4 regions of the Faecalibacterium sp. Marseille-Q0746 genome follow, and region 2 is predicted to be linked to each of the others. Evidence: a T-box and tRNA genes for the amino acid it is inferred to sense, from the RefSeq annotation. Region 2 holds a T-box; the other regions hold tRNA genes.

What was found. A T-box is a leader RNA that pairs with one kind of tRNA and senses whether it is charged. The one in region 2 lies ahead of J3351_RS11995 (valine--tRNA ligase), so its partner is inferred to be a tRNA-Val.
Region 1: it has a tRNA-Val gene. The T-box ahead of J3351_RS11995 (valine--tRNA ligase) is inferred to sense a tRNA for this amino acid. The anticodon was not compared.
Region 3: it has a tRNA-Val gene. The T-box ahead of J3351_RS11995 (valine--tRNA ligase) is inferred to sense a tRNA for this amino acid. The anticodon was not compared.
Region 4: it has a tRNA-Val gene. The T-box ahead of J3351_RS11995 (valine--tRNA ligase) is inferred to sense a tRNA for this amino acid. The anticodon was not compared.

What each region holds. Positions count from the first base shown of each region.
Region 1 is NZ_JAFREI010000014.1:52,469-60,149, forward strand. Features, by position in the region: gene J3351_RS09250 (tyrosine-protein phosphatase) at 1-1,450, shown strand, start outside; gene rny (ribonuclease Y) at 1,781-3,352, shown strand; gene J3351_RS09260 (GNAT family N-acetyltransferase) at 3,576-4,067, opposite strand; gene J3351_RS09265 (Type 1 glutamine amidotransferase-like domain-containing protein) at 4,142-4,744, opposite strand; gene J3351_RS09270 (hypothetical protein) at 5,094-5,534, opposite strand; tRNA gene J3351_RS09275 (tRNA-Val) at 5,652-5,724, opposite strand; gene ruvC (crossover junction endodeoxyribonuclease RuvC) at 5,948-6,460, shown strand; gene ruvA (Holliday junction branch migration protein RuvA) at 6,637-7,245, shown strand; gene ruvB (Holliday junction branch migration DNA helicase RuvB) at 7,249-7,681, shown strand, end outside.
Region 2 is NZ_JAFREI010000022.1:43,384-51,064, reverse strand. Features, by position in the region: gene J3351_RS12020 (sigma-70 family RNA polymerase sigma factor) at 1-110, opposite strand, end outside; gene spoIIAB (anti-sigma F factor) at 130-570, opposite strand; gene J3351_RS12010 (anti-sigma factor antagonist) at 573-887, opposite strand; gene J3351_RS12005 (folylpolyglutamate synthase) at 1,072-2,337, opposite strand; gene J3351_RS12000 (VanZ family protein) at 2,342-2,851, opposite strand; gene J3351_RS11995 (valine--tRNA ligase) at 2,856-5,561, opposite strand; T-box leader at 5,618-5,849, opposite strand; gene J3351_RS11990 (bifunctional homocysteine S-methyltransferase/methylenetetrahydrofolate reductase) at 5,881-7,671, opposite strand.
Region 3 is NZ_JAFREI010000018.1:46,235-53,915, forward strand. Features, by position in the region: gene J3351_RS10645 (hypothetical protein) at 1-263, opposite strand, end outside; gene J3351_RS10650 (RND family transporter) at 269-2,368, opposite strand; gene J3351_RS10655 (TetR/AcrR family transcriptional regulator) at 2,618-3,211, shown strand; tRNA gene J3351_RS10660 (tRNA-Val) at 3,354-3,429, shown strand; gene fabZ (3-hydroxyacyl-ACP dehydratase FabZ) at 3,624-4,100, opposite strand; gene fabF (beta-ketoacyl-ACP synthase II) at 4,104-5,342, opposite strand; gene fabG (3-oxoacyl-[acyl-carrier-protein] reductase) at 5,358-6,107, opposite strand; gene J3351_RS10680 (ACP S-malonyltransferase) at 6,104-7,036, opposite strand; gene J3351_RS10685 (nitronate monooxygenase family protein) at 7,033-7,681, opposite strand, start outside.
Region 4 is NZ_JAFREI010000024.1:21-7,701, forward strand. Features, by position in the region: gene J3351_RS12220 (AtpZ/AtpI family protein) at 318-527, opposite strand; gene J3351_RS12225 (helix-turn-helix domain-containing protein) at 576-1,157, opposite strand; tRNA gene J3351_RS12230 (tRNA-Val) at 1,603-1,679, opposite strand; gene J3351_RS12235 (FeoB-associated Cys-rich membrane protein) at 1,838-2,002, shown strand; gene J3351_RS12240 (hypothetical protein) at 2,042-2,335, opposite strand; gene J3351_RS12245 (helix-turn-helix transcriptional regulator) at 2,335-2,574, opposite strand; gene J3351_RS12250 (LexA family transcriptional regulator) at 2,758-3,378, shown strand; gene tsaA (tRNA (N6-threonylcarbamoyladenosine(37)-N6)-methyltransferase TrmO) at 3,380-4,072, shown strand; gene J3351_RS12260 (LysR family transcriptional regulator) at 4,084-4,959, shown strand; gene J3351_RS12265 (P1 family peptidase) at 5,038-6,069, opposite strand; gene metA (homoserine O-succinyltransferase) at 6,187-7,125, opposite strand; gene J3351_RS12275 (O-acetylhomoserine aminocarboxypropyltransferase/cysteine synthase family protein) at 7,304-7,681, opposite strand, start outside.

The sequences.
Region 1 (7,681 bases), on a different contig from region 2:
CCTGCCCGGGCTGGAGACCCAGCTGGACAAGTTCCGCCAGCAGTACCCCCACATTGAGATGCGGTTCCGCCTGCTGGAAAACGATGCCGTGGCCGATGGTGTGGAGCAGGGCGAGCTGGACGCGGGCCTTGTGATGGATCTGGGCACGGCGGCTCCGGTGCTGGCCCGCACCACCCTGCGGGCCGACCCGGCCTGCCTGCTGGTGCCGCGCGGCCATCCCTTCTGGGAGAAGGAGCGGGTGCCGCTTTCGGCCCTGCGGGGCCAGCGGGTGCTGTTGCCCAGCCTGCGGCAGGATCTGTTCAGCCCCCTGTGGGATGCCTGCGCCCGGGAGGGCTTTGCACCCAACGCGGAGATCGGCCCCAGCTTCTATCAGGCGTATTATCTGGTTCAGGAGCAGCTCTGCACCTGCCTGACCCGCTACGAGCCGGGGGCACGGCGGGAGCTGGACCGGGTGCGGGACGTGCTGCTGGAAGATCTGCCGCCCCTCTGCGTCTCGATGGTGCAGCGGCGCGACCACAACTCGGCCTATCTTGACCTGCTGCGGGGCTACCTGATGGAGGTCATCGGGGGAGCGGCATCCCTGCCGCCCCGGCGGGGCCGCCCGGCAAAGCCCTTCTACAACTTCCCGGTGCTGTCCAGCGCCGCCCCCAAGGCGGCACCGCAGCACCCGGTTCCGGGCACCCAGCTGCCCTTTGCAGGCGGAAACAACTTCCGGGAGCTGGGCGGCTACGAGGCCGACGAGGGCAAGCATGTCAAGTGGGGGCAGATCTACCGCGGCATTCCCACCGGACTGCTGACCGGGGCGGCTGACCGTAAGCTGCTGGACAGCCTGGGCCTGCGGCTCATCCTTGACCTGCGCAGCGAGTCCGAGGCAGCGGAGCAGCCTGACTATGTGCCCGATGGCGCGCGGCTGGTGCGCATCTGCGGGCTTTGCCACCCGGACGGAAGCGAGATCTCCTTCTCTCCCGGGGACATTGAAAAGCTGCTCAAGGGCAAGAAGGACGAGGAACATAACCTCGCCGATGCCATGTATGAGCAGATGCTCTTCCGCAATAAGGCCTACAAGGAGCTGTTCCGGGCGCTGGAGGCGGGCGAAACGCCGATCCTGTTCCACTGCTCCGGCGGGAAAGACCGCACCGGCGTGGCGGCCATGCTCATCCTGCTGGCACTGGGGGCTTCCGATGAAACGATCTGTCAGGATTTTGTCCGGACCAATGTCTGCCGCCGCCCGGAGCTGGAAAAGATCTGGGCCGCCCATGCCGAGGAGATCGAGGCGCATCCGGAACAGAAGCAGTTCTATCAGGGCATTGCCGGTGTCCACCCGGAGTCTGCCCCCTTTGTGTTGGACACCATCCGCAAAGAGTACGGCACCACCGATGCCTATCTCGAGGCGGAATACGGCCTGACCCCCGCCCGCCTGATGCGGCTGCGGCGGATGTATCTGGAATAATGGCTGTTTTTTTAGAAAATTCCTTTCACTTTACTTGACATTGTACCAAATGTTTCGTAATATAAGAAGTAGTATGGAATCCATGACGCTGCGTGCAGGGATCTTCCGCAACCAAAGTTCAATGGGGCTTCATCTGCCCGTTTTTATATGAAAACCTTGTAGATAAAAAAGCTGCATCAGGCCGCAGGGGCAAACATGCCCTTTTTGTGCGGTGCTGTTGTCTGTTTTGTTGTTGAGAGCTTGATTTTGTATTGTTGACCCACGCCTTGCACGGCAGCGTCTCCAGATTTTAGTTGATTTTGAACTTTAATTGTAAGGAGAGTGAACACGATGTCCCCGATCATTCTGTTGATCGTGGTCGTGGTTGCTGCTGTTGCTGCCGGCGCGGGTTATTTTATTGGTTACAACAACCGTAAAAAGACCGCCGAGGCACAGATCGGCAGCGCAGAAGCCGAGGCTACCCGCCTGGTGAACGAAGCAATCAAGACCGCTGACCAAAAACGAAAAGAAGCTGTTCTGGAAGCCAAGGACGAGGCGTTCCGCCTGAAAGCCGAGGTCGATGCCCAGAAGGCAGAGGCCGACAAGGAGATCAAGCAGCGCCGTGCTGAGATCAGCCGCCAGGAGAACCGCATTGACCAGAAGGAAAATGCGCTGGACCGCAAGACCGAAGCCCTGGAAAAGAAGGAAGAAGAGCTCAAGAAAAAGCACGAGGAGGCCGACAGCCGTCTGGCTGAGGTGGATGCCATCCGTGCCAAGGAGATGGAGCGCCTGGAGACCCTGGCGGGCCTGAGCCAGGAGGATGCCCGCGAAGTGCTGCTGCACAAGGTGGACGAGGAGCTCACCCACGAGAAGGCTGTCCGTGTGGCTGCCTACGAGACCGATCTGAAGGAAAACTGTGATAACATCGCCCGCAACATGATCGGTCAGGCCATCAGCCGCTGCGCCGCTGACCACTGCAGCGAGACCACCGTCAGCGTGGTGCCCCTGCCCAGCGACGAGATGAAGGGCCGTATCATCGGCCGTGAGGGCCGCAACATCCGCGCGCTGGAAACTGCCACCGGCGTGGATCTTATCATCGACGATACCCCGGAGGCCATCACCCTGTCCTCCTTTGACCAGACCCGCCGCGAGGTTGCCCGCATGACGCTGGAGCGCCTGATCGGTGATGGCCGCATCCACCCCGCCCGCATTGAGGAGACGGTGGAGAAGTGCCGCCACGACCTTGAGCTGCAGATGAAGCGGGAGGGCGAGCGCGCCGTGATGGAACTTGGCATCCACGGCCTGCACCCCGACCTCATCAAGCTCATCGGCCGCCTGAAGTACCGCACCAGCTTTGGCCAGAACGCGCTGACCCACAGCATGGAGGTGGCCTGGCTGGCCGGTCTGCTGGCAGGCGAGATGGGCGTGAATGTCACGCTGGCCCGCCGTGCCGGTCTGCTGCATGATATCGGCAAGGCCCTTGACCATGAGATCGAGGGCAGCCATGTCCAGATCGGTGTGGATATCTGCCGCAAGTACAAGGAGAACACCCAGATCATCCATGCCATTGAGGCCCACCACGGCGATGTGGAGCCCAAGACCCCGCTGGCCTTTATTATTCAGGCCTGCGATGCCATCAGCGCTGCACGTCCCGGTGCCCGCCGCGAGAACGTGGAGAGCTATGTCAAGCGTCTGGAAAATCTGGAGGAGATCTCTTCCAGCTTTGAGGGCGTGGAGCAGGCCTTTGCCGTTCAGGCCGGCCGTGAAGTCCGCATCATGGTCAAGCCTGATGTCATCAGCGATGATCAGGTCATCCTGCTGGCCCGCCAGATCGCCAAGAAGATCGAGGATACCCTCGATTATCCCGGCCAGATCAAGGTCAACGTCATCCGCGAGAGCCGCGCCATCGAGTACGCGAAGTAAGATCAGAACCAAGAGGAGCCCGTTGTGTTCGTACAGCGGGCTCCTTTTTTGTCTGTGAGCCTCTCGGGCGCGTCGTGTCAGATCTCCGGGCAGCCACTACGTCAAGTGCACAGACGCAGAGTTTGCCCAGTGGTGCAGGTAGACCATATCCTCCCAGCAAATGCAAAGCGCCCCCGCTCACCGGTGTTTCCGGCAGGCGGGGGCGCTGCTTTTTGTAGGAAGTTCAGAAGGTCAGCCGCATCTGGTACCACACCACGCCGCCGTGGGTGGAGCCGGAAACGCCTTCGCTGACAAAGCCGAAGCCGGCGTAATAGTGCACGAGCCTGTCCTTGCAGGTGAGCACCAGCCCCCTGCGGCCCTGAGCCTTTGCGTCGGCGATGGCCCGGCGGAGCAGCTGCCCGGCCAGGCCCTGCTTCCGGTATTCGGGCAGGGTGTTCACCCCAAAGATCATCTGCCACGCCCCATGGGTATCGTGCAGGGAAGCGTCAGCGTACATCTCGTCTGTCAGGTCGGGGGTATCGGTCACAAAGCCGTCCACAAAGGAGACGAGCTTTTCGTCCTCGAACAGCAGCCAGAAGTGGTCGGCATAATGGGTCAGCCGCCCGGCAAATTCTTCTTTTGTGGCCGCCTCCGCAGCCGGAAAGCAGGCCGCCTCCACGGCGGCAATGGCATCCAGATCTTCAAAGGTGGCAGTACGGATCTTTTGCATAGTCATTCTCCAGAGTTTGATTTGTTGAGCTGAGTATACCACATCATCCCGCAAAGCGCCAGCAAAACAAAAAGAACCACTTAGTCTTTGCAAATAACCTTTGAACCTTCACCATCAATTACAATTCCCTGACGGTTGTTAATTGGGCATAGATTCAAATCCGAAAACTCAGTCATTATTTTCTCGGTAACTTTCTTAAATGGTGCTGTAAGATAATGCGGAAGAACATAGAAATCAATCAAATCAAGCCCTGCATCATCTTCTTGTGAGTAGTCCTCCGGCTTTTCATCCATTTGCTCGATATATTGGATGCTTGGAGCGCATATAATCGCACCTGCCGATTCACCAATCATCAGTTTTCCCTTTGCCAATTCTTTCTTCAACAGCTCATCCGTTCCCGTTTTACGGAGCTGGTCTATAAGGAAAAAAGAATTTCCGCCGGTAAAATATATCACATCCGCATCTTCAAAAACAGACTGTATCGTTGAATAAGCCTCCGTTGAAATATCAATTTCAGTTACGATTGCTCCCAACTTTTTGAATAATTTTCGAGCCGAGCCGACATAACCGGTGTAGCCTTCACGCAGCGAAGCTGTTGGAATAAATGTGACTTTTTTATTCTCAATTTCTTCCTTTATCAGACTTCCTACACTTGAAAAGTGCGAACATAAAAACAGTTTCATCAATATTCTCCTTTATATATAAATTCGCGTTTGTGGAGCGAAGCAGAACAATGAAAGCCCCAGTGGGGCTTTTAAGCGACAGAACGGTCTTGCGTAGCAAGATGGAGGGGCTTTGCCCCGACAAGTTCCGAGTTGTTGAACTAAGCCGAGTATATCACACCATCCTGCAAAGCGCCAGCAAAACAAAAAGAACCACCGACCGAAGTCGATGGTTCTTGTCCTCGGGTGGAGGATGGTCCATCCAGAACTTCACTTCTCAAGCTCCTGCGAGTTTCCGAAGTGCTCTTGTTGGAACATACCTGCTCCAAACCTTGCCAGGAACGAGTACGGCAAACTGGAAGTTGTCTGCTTAGTTCATTATTTCAATCATTTGCTCAATAAACCGTTCAGCGTCTTCCATATTATAAGTTTTTTCATTGATGACAACTTTCCCTGATGATGTCGCAAATACACTGTTGATCAGCAAATCATCATCATACACATAAATAGAAAGTGTTTTGTTCCCTAAATCGGATGTAGACCCATTTGAAAATAGTGTACCTACTGTTCTCCTGTAAGTATATTTATCTAACAGAGATAGAATGGCATTCTTTTGGTCTATGGTAATATCCTGGTAATTCACAGAATCAATGTATGCCTCACCATTTTCTACTCCAACCTGGCTGTATATCATTTTCATCTGGTTGTCAGCCTCTGCAACATCTGAAAGTGATAAAGGCTTGAAATATACGATACAGCAAATTAAAAATGCAATCACAATTACTATAGGGCATAACATTTTCTTTTTCATACACAATATCTCCAAATTCCGAGTTGTTGAACTAAGCCGAGTATACCACACCATCCCACAAAGCGCCAGCAAAACAAAAAGAACCACCGACCGAAGTCGATGGTTCTTTTCCACGAGTGGACGGTACAGGACTCGAACCTGTGACCTCCTGCACGTCAAGCAGATGCTCTACCAGCTGAGCTAACCGTCCATATTCTGTTTGTGCCGCAATCAGCTTGATTATGATATCATACCGCCGGGCAAAAAGCAAGCCCTTTTTTGAAAATTCTGCAAACTTTTTGATGTCTGGTTTGCCGGGAATGGAAAATCAGCCGCCCAGCGCACATTTTGTAAACCGACTCAAGGCGTTTCCGTTGCCCTGAACGCCGGTTTGTGGTATAATACATTGATTATAATAGGAAAGGTATCGCAGAATGAGAGTTTTGGGCATCGACCCGGGTTACGCCATTGTGGGCTGGGGCGTTTTGGACTATGCGGGCAACCGGTTTGCACCGGTGGATTTCGGGGCCGTGTGCACCGATGCCGGGGTGCCGTTTGAGCAGCGGCTGGACGAGGTCTACACCGGCATCCGGGAGGTCATCGGGCGGACACAGCCCGAGGTGCTTGCCATCGAAAAGCTGTTCTACCAGCACAACCAGACCACCGTGATCGGCGTGGCCGAGGCCCGCGGGGTCATCCTGCTGGCGGCGGCGCAGGCGGGCATCCCCATCTACGAGTACACCCCCATGCAGGTGAAACAGGCTGTTACCGGCTACGGCAAGGCCGTGAAAAAGCAGGTGCAGGAGATGACCCGCATCCTGCTGCATCTGCCTGCTGTGCCCAAGCCCGATGATACCGCCGATGCACTGGCCATGGCTATCACCTTTTGCCATACCAACGGCAACCAGCTGAACCGCTTTGCAAGAAGGGGCGTTGGGCCGATTTGAGCCCTCTCCGTCAATGCTGCGCATTGCCACCTCTCCCGAAGGGAGAGGCAATCGCGGCTTTTGGTATCAGTGGATGAGTACAGTAGCAGCTGCCTGATTCGATGCTTTGGCTCCCCCTTTGGGGGAGCTGGCGAGCGAATGCGAGACTGAGAGGGGAAGGCTGCTGGAGGAAAACTATGATTTACAGTCTATCCGGAAAAATCATCAAAAAGACCCTGAACGCTGTTGTGGTGAGCTGCGGCGGGGTGGGCTACTATGTGCAGTGCCCGACCAGCGTTGCGGGCGCACTGCCCGGGGTGGGCAGGGAAGCCACCCTTTACACCGTGATGAGCGTGACTGAAAATGACATCAGCCTGTACGGCTTTGCCACTGAGGAGCAGCAGAGCTGCTTTGAGCTGCTGACTGCCGTTTCCGGTGTGGGCCCCAAGGTGGGTCTGGCCATTCTCAGCGTGATGGAGCCTGACCGGGTGGCGCTGGCGATCTCGGCGGGCGACCACAAGGCGTTCAAGGCGGCATCCGGCGTGGGCCCCAAGCTGGCCCAGCGCATCGTGCTGGAACTGAAGGATAAGGTGGCAAAGGGCTTTGTGGATGGCATCAACCTCGAGGATGTGGGCGCGGCCACTGCCGCCCCCGCCGCACAGGGAGCCGGGCAGGCCATTGCGGCGCTGGTCTCGCTGGGGTACAGCCAGAGCGAAGCAGCCCTGGCCGTCTCCAAGATCGACGCAAGCCTTCCCGTGGAAGAGATCATCAAGCTGGCCCTGCGGGGCATGGCAGGCAGGAGGTAATCCATGCAGGACGAAACCGCGCTCTATGGCGCAAAAATGATGCAGCCCGGCTTAACGGCGGCGGACAACGAGGAAAACAGCCTTCGCCCGCAGCATCTGGAGGACTACATCGGACAGGACAAGGTTAAGCAGAACCTGAAAATCTATCTGGAAGCCGCCAAGCGGCGCGGCGAGCCTATGGATCACATCCTGCTCTATGGCCCTCCGGGCCTGGGCAAGACCACGCTGGCGGGCATCATCGCCAACGAGATGGGGGTGCAGATCCGCATCACCAGCGGCCCTGCCATTGAGAAGCCCGGCGACCTTGCCGCCCTGCTGACCAATCTGCAGGAGGGCGATGTGCTCTTCATTGATGAGATCCACCGCCTGTCCCGGCAGGTGGAGGAGGTGCTCTACCCGGCGCTGGAGGATTACGCGCTGGATATTATGATCGGCA
Region 2 (7,681 bases):
TAGAGATCATCGTATTCAATGCCCCTGCCCCGGAAGCGTCCGGCACAGGCGTGTACCAGCCCGAGGTTCTGTTCAATGAATGCACTGCGCCGGGTCTTGTCCGTTACCATGGTATTCCCTCATTTCCTTTTATGTAGAGGGCTTTTCCTCCAGATGCTTTGTCAGAATGACCCGGGTGCCCCGGCCGGGAGCGGAGCGCACACTGACTTTATCCATAAAGCTCTGCATGACCGCAAAACCGAGACCGGAGCGCTCCTCCGGGTTGCCGGTGGTGAAGAGCGGCTCCATCGCTCTGGGGATATCCGGGATGCCGACCCCTTTGTCTGCGATCACGATCCTGACCACCCGCCCCGGATAAACGGAGACTGTCATGGTGATGGGCCCCACCCGGTCGGGGTAGGCGTGGACGATGCAGTTGGTGACGGCTTCGGATACCGCCGTTTTCAGGTCAGCCAGCTGGGGCACGGTGGGGTCATACCGGGCCAGAAAAGCCGCTGCCGCACCGCGGGCATACGCTTCGTTGACGCTGAGGGAATCAAATTGGATCCTGGTCGTGTTTTCCGCTTTCATCTTCATTCCTCCTGTCCTGCATCCGTGCAGGGGATATTGGCCAGCCGCAGAACGCGGCGCAGCTGCTCCGGGGCGTGCTGGATACGCAGGGTTCCGCCCAGACTGCGGGCGCAGCGCTGGCGGCCCAGAATCAGCCCCACCCCGGACGAATCCATAAACCCAACCCCGCCCAGATCGAGCACCAGTGTTTTGGGGGTGCGGGCCAAAAGGGCATCGTCCAGCTGGATGCGCAGGTTCTGTGCGGCATCGTGGTCGATTTCACCTGCCAGATAGGCATAGAGCAGATCGTCCGCCGCACTGAATGTAACTGTTGCCATTTTCTGTCCTTTCCTTGCGTAAATCGCTCAGGCTTGTCCGGTCTGCCGGAGGCTTCCCCTTTCCGGGAGGTCGGCAGAGCGAAGCATAGCCCGAGCGGTTTCCTCTAAACCAAAATAAAAGAGCCTGTACACGTTTTCATCAGTGTACAGGCTCTTTCGAGCATATTTTAGAAAAGGGTGTCGCTTACTTTTCAGCCAGCAGCTCGGCAGCCTCCAGTGCAATGGCTTCGCCGCCGCAGATCAGCAGCCCGCGGCGGCTGTTGGCCCGGGCAAGCTCCATGGCTTCGGCCAGGCTCCCGCAGAGCTCGGCATCAAAGTGGTAGCGTGCCTTTTCCAGCAGGCGCTCGGTCATGGCGGCATCCGTACCCGCCGGGGGAACGAGGAACACCTTATCAAAGGGATTCTCGCTCATGCCGGGCATGGTGGTACGGTCTTTTTTCTGGGTCTCAGCCGTCAGGCCGCTTTCCAGCGCGGAGAAGAAAGCCTCGGCTCCTTCTTCCTCTGCCAGGCCGATGACAGCGCTCAGGTGGCGCACCTTGGCCATGTTCAGGACACGCAGCAGGGCAATGGCCTGCTGCGGGGTGCGGCAGGCATCCAGCACCACCAGCGGGCGCTGGGAGAGGACCCGGATGCTGCTGCGGTTCTCCACAGCGGCCAGACCTTCCAGAATGGCTTCATCGGAGATGTCATAGCCCTTTTTGCAGAGGGCCAGAGCCAGCTCCACCGCAATGGCGGCACTGCCCGCCGCGTGACGGCCCAGGAAGGCCAGCGGCACGGTATAGCCGCCGTAGTCCACACGGCTGGCAAACTTTTCGGCTTCGAGGAAGGTGATGTCATCGGGGTCCGGCACAACCAGCTCACAGTCTGCCTTACCGGCGGCCACGACGAGCTCACTGACCACAGCCTTGGGCTGCTCAGGCGCGGTGACGCAGATACTGCCCTTGCGCATGACACCGGCCGCCAGCGCGGCGGAGCGCTCCAGCGAGGCGCTAATGCCGTCCGGGCCGATGGAGGTGACCGCACAGACCGGCATCTTGGGCAGGGCCTCGGCAAGCCCCGCATCGGGCAGCTCCACCACGGCCAGCGCACAGCCTGCCTCGCCAAAGCAGCGGGCAGCGGCAGCCAGCTCGGCGGCCGCACGAGGCAGGGTCTCCCGGGCGCTCAGGGTCTCGGCGGCCTGTGCAAGCAGCTCCGGTGCCACAGGCTCCCCATTCACCCGGATGCGGGCAGAGAGCGGCTCACAGCCTGCGTGGTAGCTGCCGGTAACGAGGCCGGCAGCTCTGAGCACCGCCGCCGTGAGGGCGGCGGCAGTCGTTTTGCCAGCCGTACCGGCTACGCCCAGATAATCCACCCGGCCTGCCTTGGCAGAGAGGGCTTCCTGCAGCTGCCGGGCCGGGGCAAAGCCCTCGGGCAGAGATGCAAAATAGGCATTTGCCTGTTCAATGGTCATTGCGTCAAACCTCGTTTCGATGTTGATAGAGAATGATGCACATCCGGACAAGCCCCAGCAGGATGAGCCCCACCAGCAGGCCGGTCATCACACCGGAGAAATCGATCCAGATATCGGTGACCTGGCCGCTGCGGCCCGGCACAAAGAGCTGGATGGTCTCATCGGTCAGGGCTGTGAGCAGGCCGCCCAGCATGGGCCAGGACACATGCTTGAAGAAGTGCCGGGTGTACACCCGCAGGCAGAGCATGAGCAGGAAGCCTTCCAGCAGATACTCGCAGAAATGCGCCAGCTTGCGCACGATGTGCATGGTGAGCCGGTCAGCGGCACCGGGAAGACCCAGATGCCGCAGGATGCCCTGCAGTATCCCCAGTACCCGGCCGCTGGCCCCCTCGGACACATCCGCGATCTGCAGAGAGTTCGAGAAGATGAACACGATGCAGCCGATGAGGGCAAAAGTAAAGATCACCCGCCACGCGATGAGCCACGGGGAGGTGCGTTGATTCTGTTCCTGCATCCGCTTAGCCCAGAGCCTTGATGCTCTGCTCGATGTTGGCCAGCTTGCTCTGGCTGTTGGTGCGCTTTGCGCGGATCTCTTCCACCAGAGCGGCGGGGGCACGCTCCACGAACTTGGGGTTGGCCAGCTGGTTCTCGAACATGGCCAGTTCCTTCTCGGCCTTGACCTTTTCCTTGTTCAGGCGGGCCAGCTCCTTCTCGCGGTCGATCAGCTCCATCATGGGGATAAAGCCGCGGGCGGTGTGGGTGGACACCTGCACCATGCCATCGGTGCTGCCCTCGTACTTTTCCGTAAAGGTCACGTCGGTGGCAAAGGCAAACTTTGCCAGATAGACCTCTGCATTCCGGAAGGGAGCGGGATCAGCCGTCTCGATGATCATACTGGTCTTTTTGGCAGGATGGACATTCATCTCGGTGCGCATGGTGCGGACTGCCTTGATGTAGTCCATGACCTTTTCAAAGGCTTCCTCTTCCTCGGCCCAGTTGTGTGCCTCGTCAAAGGTGGGCCAGCTCTGGGTCATAATGGTCTCGGCGGAGCCGGGCAGGGCCTGATACAGCTCCTCCGTGATGAAGGGCATGAAGGGATGCAGCAGCTTGAGGGCCTTGTCCAGCACATACACCAGCACACGGCGGGCGGTATCTGCCTGCTCTGCATCGCCGGAGTTCAGGCGGGGCTTTGCGATCTCGATGAACCAGTCGCAGTAGACATCCCAGATGAAGCTGTTGATCTTGGCAGCGGCCAGACCCATCTCGAAGTGGTCGAGGTTGTCGGTCATGGCACCGGCCACCTGATTCAGCTTGGTCAGCACCCACTTGTCGCTCATGTCCAGCTTGCTCTCCTCGGGCAGGCCAGGCTGGAAGTCCTCGGGCAGGTTCATCAGGACAAAACGGGTGGCGTTCCACAGCTTATTGGCAAAGTTGCGGGCAGCCTCCACCTTCTTCTCGCTGTAACGCATATCGTTGCCGGGGGTGGAACCGTCCAGCAGCATGAAGCGCAGTGCATCCGCGCCGTACTGGGCAATGACCTCCAGCGGGTCGATGCCGTTGCCCAGGCTCTTGGACATCTTGCGGCCCTGGCTGTCGCGGACGATGCCGTGGATGCAGACGGTGTCGAAGGGAGCCTTGCCGGTGTAGGCCAGGCCGGAGAAGATCATGCGGCTGACCCAGAAGCCGATGATATCATAGCCGGTGACCAGCGTGTTGGTGGGGTAGAAGTACTTCAGGTCCGCGCTGTCCTCGTTGGGCCAGCCCAGAGTGCTGAAGGGCCACAGAGCGGAGGAGAACCAGGTATCCAGCGTATCGGGGTCCTGGGTGAAGTGGCTGCCGCCGCACTTGGGGCAGGTGCAGGGCATCTCTTTGGCAACCACGGTCTCGCCGCAGTCATCGCAGTAGAAGGCCGGGATCTGGTGGCCCCACCACAGCTGACGGCTGATGCACCAGTCGCGGGTGCCCTTCATCCAGTTGAGGTAGTTCTTGGTAAAGCGCTCGGGCACGAACTTGATCTCGCCCTTCTCCACGCTCTCGATGGCAGGCTTTGCCAAAGGCTCCATCTTGACGAACCACTGCTTGGAGACCATGGGCTCGATGGTGGAGTGGCAGCGGTAGCAGGTGCCGACCTCGTGCTTCAGGGGCTCGATCTCCTTCAGGAAGCCGCCCTCCTTCAGGTCTGCCAGAATGGCCTTGCGGGCCTCGAGGGTGGTCATGCCGGCGTACTTGCCGCAGTCCAGCACCTCGGGCTCGTTCACGGTGTCCTTGCCTGCGGCAAACAGTGCATCGGCAGCGGCCTTATCGGCAGCACCGGTCATGTGGCCGTCGTAGGTGAACACCCGGACGATGGGCAGATCATGGCGCAGACCCACTTCAAAGTCGTTGGGGTCGTGAGCGGGGGTGATCTTGACGACACCGGTGCCCTTAGTCATATCAGCGTGCTCGTCGCAGACGATGGGGATCTCCTTGTTCAGCAGGGGCAGGACAACATGGCAGCCGTGGAGGTGGGCATAGCGGGGGTCCTCGCCGTTGATGGCAACAGCGGTATCACCCAGCATGGTCTCGGGGCGGGTGGTTGCCAGCTCCAGCATCTCGCCGGTCTCCTTGACCGGGTAGAGCAGGTGCCAGAAATTGCCATCCTTTTCCTCGTACTCCACCTCGGCATCCGAGATGGAGGTGTTGCAGTGGGGGCACCAGTTGACCATCCGGTTGCCGCGGTAGATCAGGCCCTTGTCGTACAGGCGCACGAACACTTCCTTGACGGCATCCGAGCAGCCCTCGTCCATGGTAAAGCGCTCCCGCTGCCAGTCACAGCTGGTGCCCAGCTTTTTCAGCTGGCTGACGATGCGGTTGCCGTACTTGGTCTTCCAGTCCCAGGCGCGCTCCAGGAAACCGTCGCGGCCCACCATCTCCTTGGTCAGGCCCTCGGCACGCATGGCCTCCACGACCTTGGCCTCGGTGGCGATGGATGCGTGGTCGGTGCCGGGCACCCACAGGGCGGCATAGCCCTGCATCCGCTTGGTGCGGATGAGCACATCCTGCATGGTGTTATCCAGCGCATGGCCCATGTGGAGCTGACCGGTCACGTTCGGAGGGGGCATGACGATGGTGTAAGGCTTCTTGTCGGGGTCCGCTTCCGTGTGGAAGTAGCCGCCATCCTGCCAGAACTGGTAGATGCGGTCTTCCACCTGGCTGGGATCGTACTGTTTTGCGAGTTCTTTCATTGTATCCTCCCAAAAATGTGATGAGTGGGACGAAAAAAGCCGCCCCACGGAACGTTCCATGGGACGGCTGTAAACTACATACCGCGGTACCACCCAAATTGCACCGGCTGCAAACACAGCCCGTGCCCCTTGATGCCCCGGTAACGTGGGGCAGCTCCGAGAGCGGCTACTGGCTTCACCGCCCCTGCTCAAAAGCGACAGTGCGCAGCGCTTACCTGCCGGGCTCTCACCTGCCCCCGGCTCTCTGCAAGGCGGTTTGCCGCGCACACTCTTTCTCGTTGCATTTATACAAAGAATATAACGTTTTTTTGGCGTTTTGTCAATATGCTCCGAGAACTTCCTGCTTCAATCTGCCGATCAGCCGCTCCATCAGGGCCACCCGGTTGAAGGGGGTCATCAGGTAGAGGCCGTCCGCGTACGGCAGGGCGGCCTTTGCCATTTCCAGCGAGATGGCAAGACCCAGCTCCTCGCCCTGGGCACGGTCGAGCCCGGCAAACTTTTCAATGATCCAGTCCTCCACATGGATGCCGTTGATCTCGTTCTCCATGAAGATGGCGTTGCGCTGGCTGACCACCGGCATGATACCGGCCAGGATCTTTGCATCGGCCCCCAGCGTCTCCCGGGACTTTTTCAGGTTTTCCACCGCCTGTGCCGAGAGCACCGGCTGGGTCAGAAAGCCGCTCATGCCGTTTTCCAGCTTCTCCTTTGCCCGGCGCAGCTCCACATCAAAGTTGCGGGCGTTCAGATTCAGGGCACCGAACACGGTCATGGGGCCGGGCATCTCCCGGCCTTCCCCTGCCAGCGAGACGATGTATTGGGCCAGCTTGCGGGAGTTGAACTGGTAAACATTCTTCACCTCGTCCCGCTCTGCCGTGGGGATGGGGTCACCGGTGATGGCCAGCACCTCCCGCACGCCCTCGGCATACAGGCCCAGCAGCAGGGCCTTGGTGGCGTTCAGGTTGCGGTCGCGGCAGGTCATGTGGGGCAGAGTGCACAGCCCCAGCTCCCGGTGGACCCGGCAGGCCACCAGAGAGGAATCCATCCGGGCTTGTGCAATGGGGCAGTCGGCAATGGTCAGCAGGTCAGCGCCCGCCGCCTGCAGCTTTTTCGCCCCTTCCAGATAGCCGGTCAGGTCCGCATTGCGGGGAGAATCCAGCTCAATGGCAATGACCTTTTCCCCTCCGTTCAGCTTGCGCAGAAAAGCGTCCTCGTTTTCCACCGTCTGTTTCTTCATGGTGGAAAACTCTTCTGCCGGAGCCGTTTTTTCCACCACGGGCAGGCTGTCCAGCTCCGCCCGCAGGGCAGCAATGTGGGCGGGGGTGGTGCCGCAGCAGCCGCCCAGGATCTGAACCGTGCCCTCGGCGGCCAGACGGCCCAGCTCCCTTGCAAAGTACTCCGGCCTGCCCTGATACTTCACCTGCGTCCGGGTGACAACGGGATAACCCGCGTTGGGCATGACCGACAGGGGCAGCGTGCCCCCCAGCTGCTTTGCCAGTGTGCGCATGGCACCGGGTGCCGACACGCAGTTCAGGCCCACGGCATCAACGATGCCACTTTCCTGCATCCGCCGGGCAAGGTCTTTGCAGTACATGCCTTCCCGGGTGTAGCCGTCGGGCAGGACCGCAAAGGACACCAGCACAAAGGCATCCGGCACTTCCGCCTTGATGGCCCCCACGGCATCCAGAAGGCCCGCATCGGAGCTCAGGGTCTCGAACAGAAAATTTCTGGCTCCCAGCGCCGCGAACTGCTTTGCCACAGCCGTATATACCTGCCCCGCCGGAACCGCCTCGGTATCCGGAGCCGGGCCGAGGTCGGCAAAAACGGCGGCATCTGTCTCCTCTGCGGCCTGCACAGCCAGCTGCCAGCCTGCCTGCGCCAGCTGTTCCCAGCCGGGCGTGTGTGCCGCCGCCAGCCGGGGCAGGCTGAAGGTATTCGTCTTGACGGCATCAGCCCCTGCCGCCAGATACTCCCGGTGGACAGCCAGCACCCCCGCCGGGTCGGTCAGGTTGGCCTGCTCGCACTCCACCCCGGGAGCCGCCTTATAATAAGTACCCATGGCACCATCAAAAAGCAGGGGGCGGGTCTGTAACAGTTCGCGGATGTCTTTCATAAAATGTCTC
Region 3 (7,681 bases), on a different contig from region 2:
CCGTCCTGGGTGAACGCGGCATCGCTCTCGGTGTTCTGGATATCGGTCAGAGTGCTCTCATCGGTGACATTGGACAGGCCGGAAGCGCTGTACAGGTGCTCACTGACGGTGGTGGACTTGATGGAGCCGTCGGCGTTCATCACGGCGTAGACGGTCTCATCCTTGGAATAATCGGCCTTGGCGGCTGCAAAGGCGGGCAGGGTCATGCCTGCGGCGAGAGTCAGCGCCAGCGCCGCACTGGCGAAACGAAGCGATTTTTTCATGGTAATTACTCCTTATCAGACTTCTTGGCGTTGGAAGATTCAGGGACCAGCCAGTGCATGGTGGTGTGGCGGATGACCCAGTCCAGCAGCATCAGGGCAGCGGGCAGAACGACCAGAATGACAGCCATACTGATCAGTGCGCCGCGGGAGATGAGCCGGCAGATGCTCTGCAGCAGCTCCATCTTACTGATGGCGGCCACGCCGACGGTTGCGGCAAAGAAGGTCAGGCCGCTGGTCAGGATGGACTGGCTGCAGTGCTCCAGCGACTGCTGGGCAGCTTCCTGCGGGGTGCGGCCATAGCTGCGCTCCTCGTGATAACGGGTGGTCATCAGGATGGAGTAGTCCACAGTCGCGCCCAGCTGGATGGTGCCGATGACGATGCTGGCGATGAAGGGCAGCTGGGTACCGGTGAAGTACGGGATGCCCATATTGATGGAGATGGCGGCCTCGATGCTGGCAACCAGCAGCACAGGGATGGACAGGCTCCGGAAGGAGATCAGGATGATGGCAGCGACTGCCATGATCGACCAGACGTTGACGTTCTTGAAGTCCACGTCCGCAACCTCGATCAGATCCTTGGTCATGGCACCCTCGCCGGTGATGACACCGTTGGGGTCAACCGCCTTGATGAGGTCATTCATCTCGGTCAGCTGGTTGTTGATGGCATCGGTGCCGGTCTTATAGGAGCTGTTGGCCAGAATGAGCTTGTAGCCGCCGGACTGCAGGATCTCGGTCACGCTGTCGGGCAGCAGTTCGGTCTGGAAGCCAGGGCCGGTGATGGAATCCAGGCTCACCACCTGGGTGATGCCGTCCACATCCTTGAGCTCATCGCAGAGGTCAGACACCTGCGTTGCGGTCAGGTCCTCATCCACCAGAATAAAGTGGGAGGTGGTCATGCCAAAGTCCTCGCCCAGCTTGTTGGTGCCAACGATACCGGTCAGGTCCTGGGGCAGCGAGTCGAACAGGGTGTAGTAGACCTCGGTCTTTTGCTGGGCCACCACAAAGGGCACCAGCAGCACAAGAAAGACGGCCACGATGGGCATTGCGTGCTTGGAAACAAAGTAGCTGAGCTTGGTCAGCTTGGGCACGATGGTGCGGTGCTTGTACTTTTCGACCTGCTGATCAAAGGTCAGGATCAAAGCAGGCAGGATGACGATGGTGCAGATGACACCCAGCGCCACACCCTTTGCCATAACAACACCGATATCGCGGCCCAGCGTCAGGCGCATGGCGCACAGTGCCAGGAAGCCCGCAATGGTGGTCAGGGAGGAAGCGGTGATGGAGGTCATGGTCTTGCAGATGGCGGTTACCATGGCTTCCTCGTTGGAGGAGCGGAGTTCCTTTTCCTCCTGATAACGGTGGAGCAGGAAGATGGAGAAGTCCATCGTCACGCCCAACTGCAGCACCGTGGAAAGCGCCTGGGTGATGTAGCTGATCTGACCCAGGAAGATGTTGGTGCCAAAGTTGTATGCAATGGGGAACAGCAGGCCCAGCATGAACAGTACGGGCGTGATGGTGCTCTCCAGCGAGAGGAACAGCACCAGCATACTGGCACCCACAGCGCACAGGATGTACAGCGGCATCTCTTCATTGATCAGTGCCTTGGTATCCTGCAAGATGACGCTCATGCCGCCAAAGTAGCAGTCGTGCCGCAGCACCTGTTTGATCTGCTGGACGGCGTTCATCGTCTCGTCGCTGGCGCTGGGCGCATCAAACCGGACGATGAGCATGGTGGAATCGTTTTTGCCGAACATGAACTGCTGGACATCCGCGGGCAGCATCTCGGTGGGGATGCTGGGGTCGATGACATCGCTGAGCCAGAAGGTCTGTGTGACACCGGGCACCGCATCAATGTCCTTCTTCATGGCGATCAGTTCATTGGTAGGCAGGCCTTCCACCGTGATCATACCGGTGGAGGCCAGATGGAAGTCGTCCTCAAGCGCTACCTCGCCGATCATGGAGTCGAGCTCCTGCGGCAGATAGGTCAGGACATCATAGTTGATGCGGGTAGCAACCGCGCCGATTGCGGAAGGGATCAACAGCAGGACCGCTACTGTTAAGATCAGCTTGCGCAGACGCACGATGCTCTGTGCGATCTTTTTCATGGGAACCCTCCATACGAAAGTTGATTGGATCTGCCCCAAAAATGACCCTCGGTCATTTCTGAGCAAGCACTATTATAACCAATCGACGCAAGGTGTCAAGATAAAAAATGACCAAAAGTCAGTTTTCTTATCACAAAGCAAAAATTGTATAGCTTGTCCGGGGGCTTTTGCTCTTGCGCTCTTCCCTTCTCCCTGCTAAAATATTGTTTACACGACAAAACAACGTCAGAAAAGAGGATGCAGCAAGCTATGAGCACCGTGGAAGGAAAGAAACAGGAAAAGCGCCGCGCGCTTCTGGATGCAGCTTACGAGCTGTTTCTGGAGCGGGGCACCTCCAAGACCAGCGTGGAGGATATCACCTCCCGCGCCAAGGTGGGCAAGGGCACATTCTACCTCTATTTTGCCGATAAGGGTTCGGTCACGCAGGCCCTGCTGGCCCGGGTGAGCTACCAGCTGCTGGACAACGCCTGTGCCGCTGCCGAACAGCACGCCGCCGAGCTTACCAGCTTCCCCGACCAGATGATCTTTGTCATTGACCATATCATCGAAGCCCTGCGCGCGGACACCCTGATGCTCCGCTTCCTGGAGCGCAGCTTTGTCTGGCCCGGGCTGGATCAGATCGAAGCCAGCGGGGAGGCCGAGCCGCTGATGCGCAAGGTCCTCCAGATCGTGATGTGCAGCCCCGAGATGGCGGGCCGCACCGAGCGGGAGATCTACCAGCGCATCACCGCCCTGGGCAGCATGTGCATATCGGTGTGCTACACCTCTGTATTGGAGGGCAAACCCGACAACATCGACAACATGAAGCCCATCCTCTACGATATCATCCGCCGGGCGCTCTGAGCACCTCTCCCCTGCCAGCCCTCGCAAAGGGGCCTTTGCGCCAATCCTCCGGGGCAAAAAACGGAAAAGGCAGACTTTTTTCAAAAAAGCCCTTGCAATTGCGCGAAAAATGTGGTATCATACTCAAGTCGATACGACATCTGGACGGTTAGCTCAGCTGGTAGAGCATCTGCTTGACGTGCAGGAGGTCACAGGTTCGAGTCCTGTACCGTCCACCATACAGTTCGTACCCGAACCCGATTCTTTATGAAAAAGGGTTCGGGTACGTTTTTTTGTTTACAAGAGGTTCTGCGGAGGGAGTATGCAGAACGGTAAGCAGGAACGAGTAAAGGCAGGATATCATCATGGCGATGGTATCCTGCCTTTTGTGTTACAAGGATATTCTGGGGGCGATTGCTGCGCACAAAGCGCCTTAAGCCCCTGCGTTTGCTTCGGTCAGCACAAAGGTCAGCTCCGCTGTGGCGGCGCACTTGCCATCCACATAAGCGGATGCCTTCCCGATGCCCACTGGGCCGCGCTGTTCCACCAGCTCACAATGGAGCGTAAGAACATCCCCTGGGGTGACCTGTTTGCGGAAGCGGGCATTTTTGATGCCGCCGAAGAGGGCCAGCTTGCCTTTGTTTTCGGGAACGCTCAGCGCCGCCACGGCTCCGGTCTGGGCCAGTGCTTCCAGGATCAGCACCCCCGGCATGACCGGCTGGCCCGGGAAGTGACCGCAGAAGAATTCTTCATTGCGGGATACGCACTTGCGGCCAATGGCCCACTGCCCCGGCTCGTAGTCCAGGATGCGGTCCACGAGGGCAAAGGGGTAGCGGTGGGGCAGAAGGGCTGCGATCTGCTCACTGTTCAGAGCGTTTGCGTTCTCCCGCACGGTGCGCGGTTCTGCCATGGCTCAGCCCTCCCATCTGCGCAGGGCGATGCAGGCGTTGTGCCCGCCAAAGCCCAGGCTGTTGCTCAGTGCGTAGGTCATGGCCTGTGCACGGCCTGCATTGGGCACATAGTCCAGATCGCATTCCGGATCAGGCTGCTCGTAGTGGATGGTGGGTGGGGCAAACTGGTCTCGCAGGGCCAGTGCCGTGAACACGGCCTCGATGCCGCCCGCACCGCCCAGCAGATGGCCGGTCATGCTCTTGGTGCTGACCACGGTCAGCTGCTTTGCGTGTTCGCCGAACACGGCATGGATGGCAGCCGTCTCGCAGGCATCGTTCATGTGGGTGCCGGTGCCGTGGGCGTTGATGTGATCCACCTGCTCCGGGGCAATGCCTGCATCGGCCAGTGTCAGCTTCATGCAGTCGATGGCACCTGTGCCGCCGGGAGCCGGTGCAGTAAAGTGGTAGGCATCGCAGTTGGCACCATAGCCCACCACCTCGGCGTAGATATGCGCACCGCGTGCCCGGGCGTGCTCCAGCTCTTCCAGAACCAGCACACCGCTGCCCTCGCCCATCACGAAGCCGCCGCGGCGGGCATCAAAGGGCAGGCTGGCGGCATCCGGGTCGGTGGCGGTGGAAAGCGCCTTCATGCTGGTAAAACCGCCGATGCCCAGCGGGCTGATGCAGCTTTCGGCACCGCCGCAGACCATGGCAGTCTCGTAACCGTCCCGGATGCGGTGGAAGGCATCGCCCACAGCATTGGTGCCGCCGGCGCAGGCCGTAACCGGGCAGGTGCACATGCCCTTCAGGCCAAAGCGGATGGCCACCTGTGCCGCCGCCATGTTGGCAATGGACATAGGCACAAAGTAGGGGCTGACCTTCTCCATGCCTTTCTCTTCCCCGCGGGTGTGCTGCTCCTCGATGGTGGGGAGGCCGCCAATGCCGCTGGAAAGGACCACACCGATGCTTTTGGCCTCTGCTTCCGTGTTCAGGCCGCTGTCGGCAATGGCCTCGGCTGCAGCAACCAGTGCCAGCAGGGTGAAGCGGGCCATCTTGCGGGCTTCCTTTTTGTCCACAACGGTCTCGGGGTCAAAGTTTTTCACTTCACCGGCCAGCTTGCACTTGAAATCGGTGGTATCAAACTGGGTGATGGGGCCAATGCCGCACCGGCCTGCCTTTGCGGCAGCCCAGCTGTCGGCAGCAGTGTTGCCCAGCGGGTTCACGGTGCCCAGACCGGTGATCACGACTCTGCGTTTTTCCATAGAGAATTTCTCCTTTTACATTGCCATGCCGCCGTCCACACAGAGCACCTGCCCGGTGAGATAGCTGCTTTGTTCTGCGGCAAAAAACGCCACAGCGTTTGCCACGTCCTCCGGCTGGCCTGCGCGGCCTGCCGGGATGTCCTTTGCCATTTCGGTGCGGACAGCCTCCGGCAGGGCGGCGGTCATATCAGTTTCAATAAAGCCGGGCGCAACAGCGTTTACTGTCACATTGCGGCTGGCCAGCTCCCGGGCCAGGCTTTTGGTCAGGCCGATGAGCCCGGCCTTGCTGGCGGCGTAATTCGTCTGGCCTGCATTGCCCCGCAGGGCAACGACGCTGCTCAGATTGATGATCCGGCCCCAGCGCTGGCGCACCATCCGGCGGGCCGCTTCCTTGCAGCAGAGGAACGCACCCTTGAGGTTTGCGTCCAGCACAGCATCAAAGTCTGCTTCGGACATGCGCAGGATCAGGTTGTCCCGGGTGATGCCTGCATTGTTCACAAGGATATCCACCCGGCCAAAGGCGTTCACCGCATCCTCAAAGAGCTTTTTGCAGCCCTCGGCGGTGGAAACATCGGCCTGCACGGCCACAGCCTGCGCGCCTTCGGTCCTGCAGAGAGACACGGTCTCGGCGGCGGCCGCTTCGCCGTGGCAGTAGTTGACCACCACATGGCAGCCCTGCCGGGCAAGCTGTACGCACACGGCCCGGCCGATTCCCCGGCTTCCGCCGGTCACAACGGCGGTACGGATGATGGTTTCTTCGTTCATTGTTCTTCCTTCCATGCGTTCAGAACGGTGTCCAGCTGCGCCGGGGTCTCCACCGACACACAAGTCACACCGGGCAGAGTCTTTTTCACAAAGCCAGAGAGCGCATTGCCGGGGCCGACCTCCAGAATGTGATCCACACCCAGCTCACCCAGACGGTGCAGGGTGTCCTCCATGTAGACACTGCTCTGCACCTGCCGGACCAGCAGGGCCGGGATGCTGTCGCTCTCGGCTTTTTCACGGCCCAGGCAGTTGAACAGCACCGGAACGCTCATTTCGCCAAAGGGTTCGACGGCAAAGCGCTTTGCCAGGGCATCCCCGGCGGGAGCCATCAGACGGGTGTGGAACGGTCCGCTCACCTTGAGCGGGATGCACCGGCGGGCACCGGCCTGCTTTGCAAGCTCCGCGGCCTTGTCCACTGCGGCCTTTTCGCCGCCAATGACCAGCTGGCCCGGGCAATTGTAGTTGCAGATCTGCACACAGCCCAGCGCGGATGCCTGCTCACAGCATTCTGCAAGGGGGACCCGGTCGAGGTTCAGCACTGCGGTCATGCCGCAGTCGATGCCGCTGGCCGCGTCGGCCATGGCTTTGCCGCGGTAGGCTGCCAGCTCAATGGCCTGCTTGGCGGTGAATACACCGGCGGCTTCCAGCGCGGAATATTCGCCCAGAGAGAGACCGGCCACATAAGCGGGCTTGACCCCCTGCTCGGCCAGAACGGCGGATACGCCGCAGGCAAAGGCCACCATGCAGGGCTGGGTATATTCGGTCTGATTCAGAACGCCGTCCGGGTCGTCGAAGCAGACGCGGTGCAGATCAAACGGAAGGTCTGCAGCGTCGAACGCGGCACGGAAAGCGGAAGATGCTTCGTAAAATTCTTTGCCCATGCCGGGGTGCTGGGCACCCTGGCCGGCATACAAAACAGCAAGCTTCATCGGTTTTGCCTCCATTCGGTCACAAGTTCATCCATCAGCTCACGGACAGTGTACATCCGGTCCAGCCTGCCCACATTGGCCCCGCAGAAGAAAAGTCCTTCCTCCAGGTTGCCCTTGACCGCTTCGATCAGTGCATGGGTGATGCAGTAGGGCACCTTGGCGGGGTCGCAGGTCTTCAGGCAGCGGGCACAGTGCCGGGGCGGGAAGCGTCTGCCCTCCGCAATGGCCTGCACCAGCGGCGTGTTCAGCGCCCGGCCCGGCATCCCGACCGGGCTGTGGATGATGCGCACATCCTCAGAACCTGCATTCAGCAGAACGTCCTTGTACCCCTGGGATGCATCGCACTCGTAGGTGGTGATAAAGCGGGTGGCAAGCTGAACGCCTGCGGCACCCAGTCTGGTAAAGTGAGCCAGATCGGCCCCGGTGTACACGCCGCCCGCCACAAACACGGGGATGCTGTGGCCGAACTGCGCCTCATAGGGCTTTACCTCGGCCAGCACCTCCGGCAGGATCTCATCCAGCGTCTGGCAGGTTCCGGAGAACAGGTCCTGCTCCGCAAAGCCGAGATGACCGCCTGCCTTGTAGCCTTCAATGACCACAAAATCAGCGGTGCGGCCGAACTCCTTGGCCCAGCGGCGCAGGATG
Region 4 (7,681 bases), on a different contig from region 2:
CTTGTCAACCTCAATCGGAATCCTATTGCCCGTATCGGATGCTGTGACAAAATATTGCAAAGTCATAATGCCCACCTTCTTTCAGTTTTATTATAACGAAAGAACGATAGACTTTCAAGAAAGAAAATCGCAAAGAGAGTGAAAGTGTGAGAGCAAGAATCGTCCCGTGGCCACAAATTTTCAATTCTTGAAAATTTCTTGCCCATCCGGGACTGCACTTCTGCAACGCTCCCGCGTTTTTGAAGTGCTCTTGTTGGGGCGTGCCTGCCCCAAACCCTGCTTCTGAGGTTACGACAAACGGGAATTTAGTTGGTTGATTATTCTTCGTTATCCTTTTGAGATTCATCACTTTCCCTATTTCGATTTTGACCATCGAGAGCAGACCCTATGCCTACACCAAGCGCTAAACCGACAAGCATATAGAGTGGAATATTGTTGGTTACTACACCAATAGCCGCACCGATAGAAATTCCTATGCTCATAAAAGTCGGTAAATAGTGAGGCTTATCATCTTTTTTATTTTTCATATAGCTATACATTCCTTTCCAAATTATAAGATTTATTGAGTGTCGTTATCAAAATGATTGCAGCAAAAGACTCAATACATAACTAACGATTGCTCCTACTGCAGCACTTCCGATAAACCATAAAACCTTTTGATAAGGACGTTTGCCGTATTCTCTGGCGCTCTGGATTTCATCCAGCCTTTTACCTTCACAAAATGCTACGATTTCTTTATATGTTTGAACATCATTGTCCTTTTTTATTCGTTCAACCTTTGCTGCAAAATACATGGCAGCTAAAGCAATGACACACCAAAGGATCAATGCCCATTTATTACCAATGTAAAATAACGGAGCTGCCGAAATAACAGCAATAACGAGAAAAACCGTATAGATTGCGCCATAGTGATTGAGTTTTTTGATTTCCTCTTGTTTGATTACTTCTTTCATAGTATCAATATCTCCTTTGATTAGTTTATCAAGTGAGATTTGAAAGATTTCACTCAGTAATACCAAGCTGGTTACATCTGGATAGCTTTTGTCATTTTCCCAATTTGAGATTGTTTGCCTTGAAACATAAACATGATCGGCTAACTCCTCTTGAGACAGTTGTAACTCTTGGCGATATTTTTTTATTTGCTTTCCGAGTTCCATCTCTTCACCTCCTTGCATACTCATACTAATCAAAAGATTGTATTTTCGCAATCAAAGGACATTGACATCTGTGTTTTCCGTGTGTCAAAGGTCTTTTACATACCGTTAACTTCCGATTTGTTGAGCCGAGTATACCATACTACCAGCTGAAAGAACACCCCTATATGTCAGAACTTTCCCTTTTTTCTGCGTACGTGCGTACCGGCCATGTACGGACGTACGCAGCGATTAGCCCTCAATGCGCCATATAGGGTGGACGACCAAGTTCGCACAAAGCGAACTTGATCCCGCAAAGCAAAAGGCAGGATACCATCGCCCATGATGATACCCTGCCTTTACTCGTTCTCGCTTACCGCTCTGCGTACTCCCTCCGCAGAACTTCCTGTAAACAAAAAACGTACCCGAACCCTTTCTCGTAAAGAATCGGGTTCGAGTACGAACTGTATGGTGGAGAATTAGGGACTCGAACCCCAGACCCCCTGCGTGTGATGCAGGTGCTCTAACCAGCTGAGCTAATCCTCCGAATCGGAACAAGAGAATTATACCACAACCGAAGTGGATTGGCAAGCCCTAATTTTGATTTTTTCGCAATTTTTTCCCACTGCGGGGCAGTTGCTCTTTTGCGCAAAATGGTGTATACTAAAATTGCGCATTCCAGCGCAAAAAGAGAGGTTTTTTCAATGCTGACACTTCGTGGGATCATTACCATTCTGGTGCTGGCAGGGCTGTTTGCCCTGGCAGTGGTCTGGATCTCCAAGCAGGGCGGCTGGAAAGGCGAAGGCTGCGGCGGCAACTGCGCCTCCTGCCACCAGCACTGCGATACTCCGGAAAAGAAAACGCACTGACTGTAATGCCCCCGGATGGCTGTCCGGGGGCATTTTGCGTCACAGGGCACCGTAGCGGGCGGCAAAAACGGCTACGGTGCTCAGCAGATCGAGCTGGGCTTTCTGGTAGGTGGTGCGCCCGATGCAGAGCCGCTCCAGCACATCCTCCTCCTTGCGGCGCTCCAGATAGCGCAGCTGGAGCAGGCCTGCACGGATGGGGTCGGCGGTGCGGTAATACTCCTGCGTCTGCTGGATGGCCCGGGCCCAGCCCCAATTGGCCGGGCTGCGGGCCCACTGGCGGGTACCGTAGTTCTGCAGGGCCTCCCGGGTCTTTCTGCGCTGTTCAGCGGTCATCACGCCGCCCCCTTTCTTTGGCACATCCGGGTGCCCGGGCCAAAGAAGCAGGCATCCCGCTGTTCCATGGTCAGCCCCAGCATGGCAGAAAGACGGTCGGCTTCGCTGACTTTGAAATCGCTCTCGTCGTTCAGCTTCTGATGCAGGGCGCTGCTGCTGATGCCCAGCACCCGTGCCACATGGCCCAGTTTCAGGCCCTGGCTTTCAATGTAGGCGCGGATCTGTGTGGTATTTGTCATCAAAGGTTCTCCTTTCATCTGGATCTCTGCGTGTCGTTTCACAATCTTTGGTTGTATTATAGTTCGACGTTGATTTTTTGTCAACTATTTTACCAAAATCGCGCGAAAATAGTTGATTTTTAAGAACTTTTCTGATATACTCACGGCAGAACATTCTTTTTCAGGAAAAGCGAGGTCTCTGCCATGTCAGAACTTTCCCGCCGTATCTTACAGCGTCGGCTCGAGCTGGGGCTCTCTCAGGAAGAGCTTGCCCAGCGGATGGGCTACCGCTCCAAATCCTCCATCACCAAGCTGGAAAAAGGGGTCAACGACATCCCGCAGTCCAAGGTGGAGGAGTTTGCCGCTGCATTGGAGACCACCCCCGCATGGCTGATGGGGCTGGAAAACACTGCGTTTGTCCCGCCGGGGTTTGAGCCCCTGCCCGAAATGGTGCGGGTACCGCTGGTGGGCAGCATTGCCTGCGGCACCCCCATCACCGCCGAACAGAACATCGAATGCTATATCGGCGTTCCTGCCGCATGGCACGCCGACTTTGCCCTGACCTGCCACGGCAGCAGCATGGCCCCCACCATCTGCGATGGCGACATCGTCTGCATCCGCTGCCAGCCCGAGGTGGAGCAGGGCGAGATCGCCGCCGTGCGGATCGGCGACGAGGCCACCTTAAAGCATTTTCACCGGCAGGGCGACACCGTTATGCTTCTGGCCGACAACGCCGCCGTCTGCCCGCCCATGATCTATGCCGGGCCACAGTTGAACGAGATCCAGATCGAGGGCAGAGCCGTGGGCTTCTGCAGAGGTTTATAATATGAACAACGAAACCATGACCCTGAAGGTCATCGCACACATCCACACCGCCTTCCCCACCAAGTTTGGCATCCCCCGGCAGAGCGGGCTGGTGGATGGCCTGCGGGGCGAGATCATCTTCACTCCGGAATACCGCAACGCCGATGCCCTGCGCGGACTGGAGGATTTCAGCCACATCTGGCTGGTGTGGCAATTCTCCGGCGCGGTGCGGGAGAGCTGGTCTCCCACCGTCCGGCCCCCGCGCCTGGGCGGCAACACCCGGATGGGCGTGTTTGCCACCCGCTCCCCCTTCCGGCCCAATCCGCTGGGCCTTTCCAGCGTCAGGCTGGAGGCCATCGAGCACCGCCCGGAGGTGGGCCCGGTGCTCATCGTGCGGGGCGCAGACCTGATGGACGGCACCCCCATCTACGACATCAAGCCCTACATCCCCTACGCCGACTGTCACCCGGACGCGGCGGCAGGCTTCACGGCACAGACCCAGACGCACAGGCTGCAGGTCGAATGCCCGCCGGAGCTGTGGGAGGCCGTACCCGCCGCCGAGCGGGACGGCCTGCGGGGCGTGCTGGAAAACGACCCCCGCCCCTCCTACCAGCACGACCCGGAGCGGGTATACGGAATGGAATTTTCGGGATTGGAAGTCCATTTTGTCGTAGATGGTGCTGTTCTGACCGTGACCGGCATCACCCGCCGCTGAGAGGTGCCGCCGTGGAACTGCGTACCATCAACACCTTTTTGCATATTGCGGAGCTGCACAGCTTTTCCCGCGCGGCACGGGAGCTGGGGTATTCCCAGTCGGCGGTCTCCGCACAGGTGGCCCAGCTGGAAGCCGAATTGGAAACGCCGCTCTTCGACCGGGTGGGCAAAACGGTCCGCCTGACCGATGCCGGGCAGACCTTTCTGACCTATGCCCGCTCCCTGCTGGCCACTGCCGAGCAGGCCAAGGCGGCCCTGCAGCCTGCCCGGCAGGTCAGCGGTACCCTGCGGGTGGCACTGGCAGATTCGGTCTGCAGCACTTTTCTGCCCGACCTGCTGCAGCGGTATCACGCCCTCTGCCCGCAGGTGGAGCTGGTACTCCGCACCGCCACCGACGATGAGATGCTCCAGATGCTGGGCTCCAATCAGATTGACATGGCATACACGCTGGACAAGCCGCTGCTGCAGCCCAGCTTCGTGCTGGCTGTGGATGAACCGGAACCAATCTGCGTGGTGGCCCCCGCTGGGCACCCATTGGCCGGGCAGGCAGAGGTCACGCTTCAGGAACTGGCCGGGCAGGAGTTCCTGCTGACCGAGCGAGGCATGAGCTACCGTGATGCCCTCGACCAGTGCATGGCAGCGCATGGGCTGGCCATCAAGCCCTTCCTCGAGCTGGGCAGCGCTTCCCTGCTCTGCCAGATGGTCGAACACGGCATGGGGCTTTCCTTCCTGCCCGAGTACATCGTACAGAATGCCCTCGCCGCCGGAACGCTGGCCCGCCTGAATGTCCCCGCCTGCCGCGTGGAGATGCGGCGGCAGCTGTTCTACCACAAGGATAAATGGCTCACCCCCCAGATGAAAGCATTCATCACGCTGGTGCAGAGATAAAGATAGCAATAAAAAAACAAGCCTTTCCGTCGGTGTCGCACTGTGAGGTGCACCACACGGAAAGGCTTATTATTTACATTATTTTTTCAACAGGTCGGAAAGGCACTGCACCGTCCGGCCATGGTAGCCGGTGACGGTCTCGGCGTGGAGCAGGCTGCTCAGGACGCTTTCCTCCACACACTCGGCCACCGCCCGGAACAGCGGGTTGATGGCATCATCGTGGAGCATCTCCATGGGCAGGAGGGCCTTTTCCGAGTAATGCGGCATCCGGTTGGCCGTGGTAAAGGCCAGAACGATCTCACCCGAACCGTTGCCGCAGGCACTGCCGGTGCGGGAAAGTCCCACCAGCGCCCGGTGGCAGAGCCGCCGCAGCTGGCGCTCGCTCAGGGGGATATCTGTTGCCAGCACCGTGATGATGGAGCCCTTGTCCTCATGGGGCGGGATGCGGGCTTCCAACAGCTCGTGGATGGGTGTGCCCGCCACGATGAGGTCATCGAAGGTGGCATGATTGGAGAGCACCATTGCCCCGATGGTGTAGGACTTACCGTCCAGCTCCACCAGCCGGGAGGCAGAACCAATGCCGCCTTTCAGCCCGTGGCAGCGCATTCCGCGTCCGGCACCCACTGCACCCTCGGCGAAATCGGCTTTGCAGTCTGCCAGAGCGGCAGCCACATGCGCCTCAGTAACATGCAGGCCCCGGATATCGTTCAGGCCGCAGTCGTTGCACTCGCAGACGACCGGGTTCACACTGCCGGTGGTCTCGCAGATATCGGGGTTGCGCTCCAGCATATATTTGACCAGCGCCGTCTCCACGGTGCCCACACTCAGGGTGTTGGTAAACAGGATGGGGGTCTCCAGCGTGCCCAGCTCATCGATCTGGACAAGGCCCGTGGTCTTGCCGAAGCCGTTGATGACATGGCAGGCCGCCAGCACCTTATCATGGAACACATCCCCGGGGTGAGGCAGCAGCGCGGTCACACCGGTCTGGATGTCGCCATCCGCCAGTGTGCAATGGCCCACCGTCACGCCCGGCACATCACTGATCTTATTACGCTCCCCGTGGGGCAGATGCCCCACCCGGAAGCCCCATTCATTCTTATCGATTCCCATAAATACCTCTCCGTTATTGCTTTCCAATACTGCCCCTCCTGATAGGAGAGGCAGAAAAACAGTCGTGCATAAACCTGGCATCCCCATGGGGGAGCTGCCGCAGGCGGCTGAGCGGGTTCACCCCTCAGAATGCTTCACGCGCTGCATCTCTCCCAGATCATAGGGGGTGTTCTGGTAGACGTAGTAGTTCAGCCAGTTCTCATACAGCAGATGGGCGTGCGCGCGCCAGCGGAAGAGCGGCGGCTGGCTGGGATCATCGTTGGGGTAGTAGTTTTTGGGCACTGCAATGGGCAGGCCCCTGGCAACATCCCGCTTATACTCCGCATCCAGCGTGTATTTGTCGTACTCCGGGTGGCCGATGACAAAGATCTGACGGCCGTTCTCGGTGCTCATCAGGAAAGGCCCTGCCTCATCGCTCTCGGCAAGGATGCGCAGCGCACTGCAGTGGTCAATATCCTCCCGGCTCATGGCAGTGTGGCGGCTGTGGGGGGCATAGAACACCTCATCAAAGCCGCGCACCAGCGGGTTGGAGGGCCGGATGACCCGGTGCTCGAACACGCCGAACATCTTGGCAGGCAGCAGCTCCTTGCGGATGCCGTAGTGGTAGTACAGGCCCGCCTGCGCACCCCAGCAGACATGCAGGGTGGAATAGACATTCGTCTCGCTGAAATCCATGATCTCGCACAGCTCCGGCCAGTAATCCACCTGCTCAAAGTCCATGGTCTCCACCGGAGCGCCGGTGATGATCATGCCGTCGTAGCGGTTATGCTTCACCTCGTCAAAGGTCTTATAAAAGGCCTCCAGATGGGCCGCGGAGACGTGCGTTGCCTCATGGCTCATCGTCTGCAGCAGGGTCATGTGCACCTGCAGCGGCGTGTTGGCCAGCAGCCGGGCGATCTGAGTCTCGGTGGCGATCTTGGTGGGCATCAGGTTCAGGATCAGGATCTCCAGCGGGCGGATATGCTGGGACGCTGCCCGCTCCCGGTGCATGACAAAGACGTTTTCCTCGTACAGTGCATCGTAAGCAGGCAGAGTCTTGGGAATGATCAGCGGCATAGTGTCGTACTCCTTTGGTGCGGATATTGATAGCGGCCTCGCCCTCTCCGTCACGGCTTACGCCGTGCCACCTCCCCCAAAGTGGGAGGCCTTGGCAAAACCACAAAGTTTATTTTTCGCCAGAGGCTCCCCCTTTGGGGGAGCTGCTGAACGAAGTGAAGCTGAGAGGGCGAGACCGTTAAATCTTATCCAAAGCCTGTGCGATATCTGCGATCAGATCCTCAGCGCTTTCCAGACCGCAGCTCATGCGCACCAGCTCTGCGGGCACACCGGCGGCTTTCAGCTGCTCATCGTTCATCTGGCGGTGGGTGCTGGATGCCGGGTTCAGGCAGCAGGTGCGGGCATCGGCCACATGGGTCTCAATGGCGGCCAGCTTGAGCTCCTTCATAAAGGTGCTGGCAGCTTCGCGGCCGCCGGCCAGACCAAAGCTGACCACGCCGCAGCTGCCATTGGGCAGATACTTTTCAGCCAGTGCGTGGTAGGGGCTGGACTCCAGGCCGCAGTAATTCACATAGGCCACCTTGGGATGGCTTTCGAGGAACTTTGCCACAGCCAT